Regions from separate parts of the Glutamicibacter sp. FBE19 genome, predicted to be linked through region 2. Evidence: predicted binding sites of a transcription regulator. Region 2 holds the regulator's gene; the other holds the start of a gene.
What was found. Region 2 encodes LexA, which represses DNA repair genes until DNA is damaged. Its sites were predicted from a motif close to TCGAACANNTGTTCGA; they were not measured.
Positions count from the first base shown of each region.

Region 1 (3,411 bases), on a different contig from region 2:
TGGTGCTGTCAAGAGAAATTTTTCTCGAGCTCGAAAAATTCGCATAAGTTCAAGTCAAGCGTCAAATTAAAGGTTGTTTCTGACGTGTTACACCTAGATTGGGTGGGGTTTTGGAGCGTGAAAACATGGCGCGAAGGCGCGGAACGGCAACCCAAGAATCGCTGTAATTTGAGCTCGCAGCGTGGAGGAAGCGATGCACGCACAGGGCGTGCAGAGTGGTCGTCCTGGCGGTTCTTCAGGTGATGTTGGTGGGTGGCTATCGAGCCCCATGAGCCTTTAGTTCAGTGGCATGTTTTGAACATGGAAGCCACGGTCGGGGGCATCTGTTCATGGGCCAGACGCAGATTGAACCAACCGCCTCAGGGGTGGAACTGAAGCGGCAATAGTAAGGGTCATGATCGGGGGTTGGCGCTGGTCTTTCACAGCAGAGTACGGTTTTGAGCAGCTTACGGGTGGCGCGTCCAAAAATTGCTCGCAGTGATAACTTGGATTGCGTGGACTCATGCATTTTCTTTTGGAATGCGGAATCTTCTTAGCCCCTGTGGCTGGAGGTAATCTGCCATGAAGTTCGAATATGTAAGTTCTTCACGATGCCGCCATCAGGAGTACGCGAAAGGTTTCCAGTCGCGGCAGGCCGTATCCGGGCGTCCGTTGCATCAAACCGTGTCTTGTTTCCTGGTAGGTAGCTCATCATTGCCATTAGGCGGGAATATCCTCGATATCCGGTGGTTTTTCATCGCCGTTGCGCGGACTGCTCCCCGTGTCCGGTGGCCGGTTGAGCCATTCTTCGAAAGAGCGCACCCAGTCAGCTTCACTCATGCACTGCGGATAGGGTTTATGCGCAAACCCCGTCGCCGGCGGCGCCGTGGATCGATACACCGTTCCCATTCCCGTGTTGATCAACATGGAATGCGGCCCGTGCTTAATGACAATTTCCTGCCAGCCAGGGGTTTCTTTTGCCTGATTGCACAACTTGCACCGGCCATCGGAATTAGTCACACAAGTATGCCCACCTAAATAGGCCTGGGTGACATGATCAATCTCTTCAATTAATCCATCGCAGAATGGCGTGCGGCAATGCCGGTCGCGCATCTTGATGAACTTCTTCATTTTCTCAGGGAAGATCCGCGCTTTGGAGTCCATCGCGATCAAGTCTTTATCTCCTGGAGCCGTATATAACCTGATTAGTTCAATGGTGGCTTCCATGGTCTCGACAAAGGCGGGGGACCGGGTGGCGGCCATCTCGGCCAGGGTCATATTGTTCAGGATCTCCTGGCCCGCAACTAGTTCACGAGCGTACTGTGGCGCAATGGTGCCATAACCCTCAAGGTTGGCAGGATCCCGGTCTCCGAGGAACAGGGTTTTATCGGTCATGACCAATCCCAGAGTGAAAGTGACCGGTATTTTTGCTTCCGGGTGGGTGCAGAAACTTGCGAAGTAGTCCGCTTCGATCTGTGTCCTCGTGCGGGGATCGCCTTTTGCTTTGAGGCTGCGGGCTTTGGCCTTCATCTCATTTTTCATCGCTAGTCCGGCGGTGATGGGAATGTTCCCGTTGACGCGCATCATCCCTGTCTCGGCATTCGGGGTGAACTTGATGAAGCGCTGTTCCTCTGCGGTCTTCTGTTCCTTGCACTGCTGATCCGAGGCATAGGTGAGGGTGAAGTCTTTGACCGTGTCACTGATTTTCTTGTTCCCGAGATTCTCAAGCATTTTCGGGTTCTTCGCGTACAGGTCATCAAATTCAGCGCGACGTTCTGCTTTGACGGAGCGCAGCGGGGTGAGGATGGCCCGCATTTGATCTTCGGTGAATTCACCGCGGCTGTAGGCTGCGGCCAGATGCGGAGTGCTTTCGAAGAGGATTCGGCAGTTCTCCAGATATGCACCGTAGCCATGGGAGTCGGTATGCCGGGCGAGGGCAATGGCCGCGGCGGCCCCGCGGTTCAGCTGCTTGAGTGCCTTGCTGCGAGAATTGCTCTCAGTATTGGTGCGGACCAGATCGATTTCCAGTTGATGGGAGAGAGCTGCCTGATGGTAGCGCAGGGACGAGATCGTGGATTCGATGTCGGCGATGGCGGTGGCGCACTCGCTTTTGCTGCCGTGTTCTTCAAGTGATGCCAGATCAGTTTCCAACGCTGTGACCACGGCGGTGAATCTGCCGTGGTCCGGTGGGTTGGGCCAGTCCCAGGAAGGGACTATTGTTTCGGACATATTCCAACTTTACGCCGCTAAATCGAATATGTCTTCGATAATTTGGCTACAGGTGGATAACTTTTAGGATACGGCAATATTGCAGGTCAGAAGTTGATTATTCGTGTTTCTGTGCAGGGTGGCCGGGGGTGCGAGTGCGTGATTTTGTGCGGAGCTAGAGCACTGCGCGGACCGAAGCTTCGAAACTTGCGATGTGGTCGCGAGCCAGGGTGCTGGCAGTTTCAGGGGCTTGATCGAGGACTGCTTTGAGCAGTGCCTGGTGCTCGGCGATATGCGCGTCGATGCTCGGCAGACGATCGAGGGTGAGACACCAGATGCGCGTGGCGAGGTTGTCGAGACGGATGAGGGTCTCTTCCAGATGGTGGTTGGCGGCTGCCTGGTAGATCAGGCGGTGCACGGCCAGGTCGTTTTCCATGAGGCTGCGCCGGGTCTCGTCGCCGGTGAGGTGGGAGATGGTGTGGAGGGTCTGCTCGATTTCGGCCCGGACGTGACCGCCACCCAGTGCGGCGGCCCGATCGGCCGCAAGAGGCTCGAGGGCGAGGCGCACTTCGGTAATGGCAGCGAGCTCGGTGATGTCCACGCGCGTGGCGAAGGTTCCCCGGCGCGGGTAGGAGTGGACCAGATGGTCGACCTCGAGCCGCTTGAGCGCTTCGCGCAGCGGGGTGCGGCCGATATTGAGCTCCTGGACCAGCTGGGCCTCGTTGATCGGCTCGCCCGGGGCGATATCCATCATGATCAGGCGATCGCGCAGTATCTGGTAGGCGCGATCTGAGAGGGATTCGCTCATTGGGGCTCCTCCTGCGGTGCGTAGCATCAAAGTAATTTTCGCGTACCCATTGACCGGGTTTCGCTTTCTATCATACAGTGAATCGCAGATTGATATATCAGTTGTCGGCAATTCATACATTGCACGCGTTACTGTCGAAGATTGGAGATTCACTGTGGCTGATCTGCTGCCTGAACACCCGGAGTTCCTGTGGGCGAATCCGGACCCCAAGAAGTCCTACGACGTTGTGATCGTCGGCGGTGGCGGCCACGGCCTGGCTACCGCGTACTTCCTCGCGAAAAACCATGGCATCACTAATGTCGCAGTCCTGGAAAAGGGGTGGCTGGCCGGCGGGAACATGGCCCGCAACACCACCATCATCCGCTCGAACTACCTGTGGGATGAATCGGCCGGCATCTACGAGAAGTCGCTGAAGC
Region 1 is NZ_JACKQN010000001.1:717,738-721,148, forward strand. Features, by position in the region: gene H6F58_RS03290 (DUF222 domain-containing protein) at 700-2,208, opposite strand; gene H6F58_RS03295 (GntR family transcriptional regulator) at 2,363-2,995, opposite strand; gene H6F58_RS03300 (sarcosine oxidase subunit beta family protein) at 3,150-3,411, shown strand, end outside.
Region 1: a site for LexA is predicted at 2,231-2,246, ahead of H6F58_RS03290 (DUF222 domain-containing protein). Genes of this name have one in related genera too.

Region 2 (3,411 bases):
CAAATGCCTGCAGGATTTGCTGGAGGATTTCGTTCGAGCCGTTTGCCGCCCAGATGTTACCTGCGGTCAGGGAGTGGCCGAGATAGTCAGCCAGCAGTTCACGGAGTTCGGTGAATTCACGATCCGGGTATCTGTTGAGGCTGGTTGCTGCTTTTGCGACCTCTTGCGCAATGGCATCCACGACAGTTGGCGGAAGCGGATGAGTGTTCTCGTTGACATTCAGCTGAATGGGCACGTCGATTTGTGGTGCGCCATATGGGGATAGCCCGCGGAGATTCTCACGCAAGGGCAGCTGACTCAAAAGTTCACTGCGGTCATTCACGCAATAAGTCTACGTGCGTACCGGCTTGGCGGGTGAATCCGCTACGAGTCAAGGTAACAATCCCCTGCCTCGATCGATGCTCTAACCAGCGAGCACAGGGATCGACAGCGAGTCGCCAACGTGGATCTCGCTTCCCTGGAGGGAGTTGAGTTCCGAAATGTGGCTGACAGCAGAAGTGACGTCGTAGCCCTGGGCGTACTCCTTGGCCAAGCTCCACACGGTGTCGCCCGGGATAACGGTGACGTCCACAGTTTCGACGCCCGTTGGGAGTTCAGATGATGCCCTTGCATCTGAAGCGAACATCGAGAAGAAGAACGCTGCAGCTACGGTTAGCGCAAAAACTGGAATGCCCACCAAAACAGCCCAGCCGCGGCGGTTGATCCGGATCTTCAATGGGCTCTGGGTTTGATTTGAGTCAAGTGCGAGGGTTGCCATGACCTTATCTCCTCAAGATTGTGTAGCGATGCGAAGTTATATTCGATATGTAGATTTCGAAGACTTGTTCGAAACTAGTACATCTGTTCTAACAGAGCTTCGTCCGACTTGTCCAGAAGTTTTCGAACAAATCTTTGAAAGAAGCTCGCTTATCCACTAAGATTTCGAAGTAGACGAGCAATGAAAACATCACACCATCTGGCTCCGACAGTTTGGACTGCCGAACTTTCGACAGATAGCTAGGGAAGGCAAAATCTCATGTCAGCTTCACAACGCACTCCCCGATCGAATGCACGCTCGTTGACGATTCGCCAAAAGAAGATCCTGGAAACGATCCAGCGTGCCATCGGCAAGAACGGCTATCCACCATCCATGCGTGAGATTGGCGACTCGGTAGGACTCAAGAGCCTTTCGAGCGTCACCCACCAATTGAGCCAGCTGGAAAAGCTCGGGTACATTCGTCGAGATCCACGCCGTCCGCGCGCCATGGAGATTTTGTTGCCGCTGCAGTTGGCGGACGATGCTGAGAACTCAACGGCGTCGGAGGCCGCAGAGAGCAAGGCTGCCGAAGACGCGATGGTCATCGAGCTCAGCACGTCAGCCGATACGACCATGGTTCCATTGGTCGGCCGGATCGCTGCTGGTGGGCCGATCCTTGCTGATCAGTCTGTCGAAGATGTTTTCTCGTTGCCTCGCCAGCTGGTCGGACACGGCGAATTATTCATGCTCAAAGTCTCTGGCGATTCCATGGTTGATGCCGCTATCTGTGATGGTGACTGGGTAGTCGTCCGCCGTCAGCAGAATGCTGAAAACGGCGATATCGTCGCTGCATTGCTGGACGAAGAAGCCACTGTCAAAACCTTCCGGCAGCGCGATGGGCATACATGGCTGCTGCCCCAGAACTCACGCTACGAACCGATCTTGGGCGACGCGGCCAAGATCATGGGCCGTGTTGTTTCTGTGATGCGTTCGCTCTAATCGCATCTGGCATGAGGGGTGTTGGTGCGCAAGCATCAACACCCCTCAGTCGTTTGCTCCCTGCGATTTCGGTTTCGATTCGCACCGTTGTGCTGCGCTGAAGATCATCCAACGCTGAACTGCCGCTGAGAGCCGTCGTGGTTCTTCGTTGACCAATCGGCTAGCTGTCGACGTCACCAAATCGCGTGCGATGCCCCGAACGTCCAGATCCATGCGCTCATCGTTTGCGCAGAGGGCCAGGTATCGGCAGAGAATCCCGGCAAATAGGTTGCCATCGCCTCCTCCATCAAGCACCAGGGATCCGGCCTCGTCGGCCAGATGCCGGCGTGTGGCATGAACAAGTGCAGCAGCATGCTCCAAATCAGCTGCGGTACCTAATTCCAGCAGCGCGCCGAGCACCGGACCCTGGTTATAGGTATAGAGGTGATCTTCCAGTTTTTGGCCTGTTGAAGTGAGTCTGAGCCCATCAAGATATAAACCGTGCTGGTCGCTGAAGATGTTGGAATGCATCCAGTCAAGCAGCTTCCTGGCTTGTTCGCGATCACCGATGCGTGCGAAAAAGAGTGCGGCAGGAGCGTTGGCAGGGGCATTCTTGAAATCGCGTTTCCTCGACCAGTACAAGCCGCCATCGAGGACTTCGTCGATGCCGCTTTCCAATTGCTTGCGCAAAGTCGTTATTGCTCGTTTTGCACCGAGATGGCTGTGCCCTTCCAGCTTCCGGGAAAAAGCCAGCAACCTCTGGCTCGCCAGCGCCAGCCATGCCATATCGTCAAAGAAGTAGTTCGGGAAGACTCCGAAATTGCGAATGCGGATTCCTGCCAGCAGGTCTTTGGCACGGTGAAGTTCGCGCCGGGCTGCATCACGATCGCCAGCTTCCCAATAGCCCAGCCCGTCGTCAAGGATCGCATCCAGGTAGTGGGCCTGCCACCAGTAGTTCCACTCAGCAAACGGATGAGAAAATCCATTCATATCGCTGAGCATGCTTCCGTCATGCATCCGGTGCTGAAGGCTATAGGGCCGGCCAATCCACGTGCCTGGCAGGCGAAGGAGCCGATGGCCAAAACGCGCATGCGTATCTTCGGCTGCTTCACACGCCAGTTCCCTCATGGATTTCATCTTGCCTTCCGGAATTTGCCTTCCCTGTGGCGCAGACATTAGTGCATTCAACGAGCCCGAGTCACCGGGTCATTGCTTTCGAGCACCGGAAGTTACTTTTCAGCAGGCTTGAGGCGTTCCAGAACTCCAGAAATGACCTTCTTGTCTACTGTGGGCCACATCGGTGGCAGGGTAGCCTTCAGGAAGCTTCCGTAGCGCGCCGTGGCCATGCGCGAGTCCAATATGGCTACAACGCCCCGGTCGTTGACCGATCGGATCAGGCGTCCTGCGCCCTGCGCCAAGCGGATGGCGGCATGCGTAGCCGAAACCTGCATAAAGCCATTGCCACCATGCTTGGCGACGTCTTCGGTCCGGGCCTTCGAAATCGGGTCGTCGGGGCGTGGGAATGGAATCTTGTCGATGATGACCAGACGGCAGGAATCCCCCGGGACGTCAACTCCCTGCCACAGCGTCATCGTGCCAAAGAGGCAAGTGTCGCGTTCGTCTGCGAACTGTTCAACCAGGGATTTCATGCTGGCCTCGCCCTGGCACAAGATGTCCACGTCCAGCCGCTCGCGCAA
Region 2 is NZ_JACKQN010000002.1:42,226-45,636, forward strand. Features, by position in the region: gene H6F58_RS03830 (histidinol-phosphate transaminase) at 1-322, opposite strand, end outside; gene H6F58_RS03835 (LysM peptidoglycan-binding domain-containing protein) at 404-757, opposite strand; gene lexA (transcriptional repressor LexA) at 1,016-1,735, shown strand; gene H6F58_RS03845 (glycoside hydrolase family 76 protein) at 1,781-2,704, opposite strand; gene H6F58_RS03850 (ATP-dependent DNA helicase) at 2,944-3,411, opposite strand, start outside.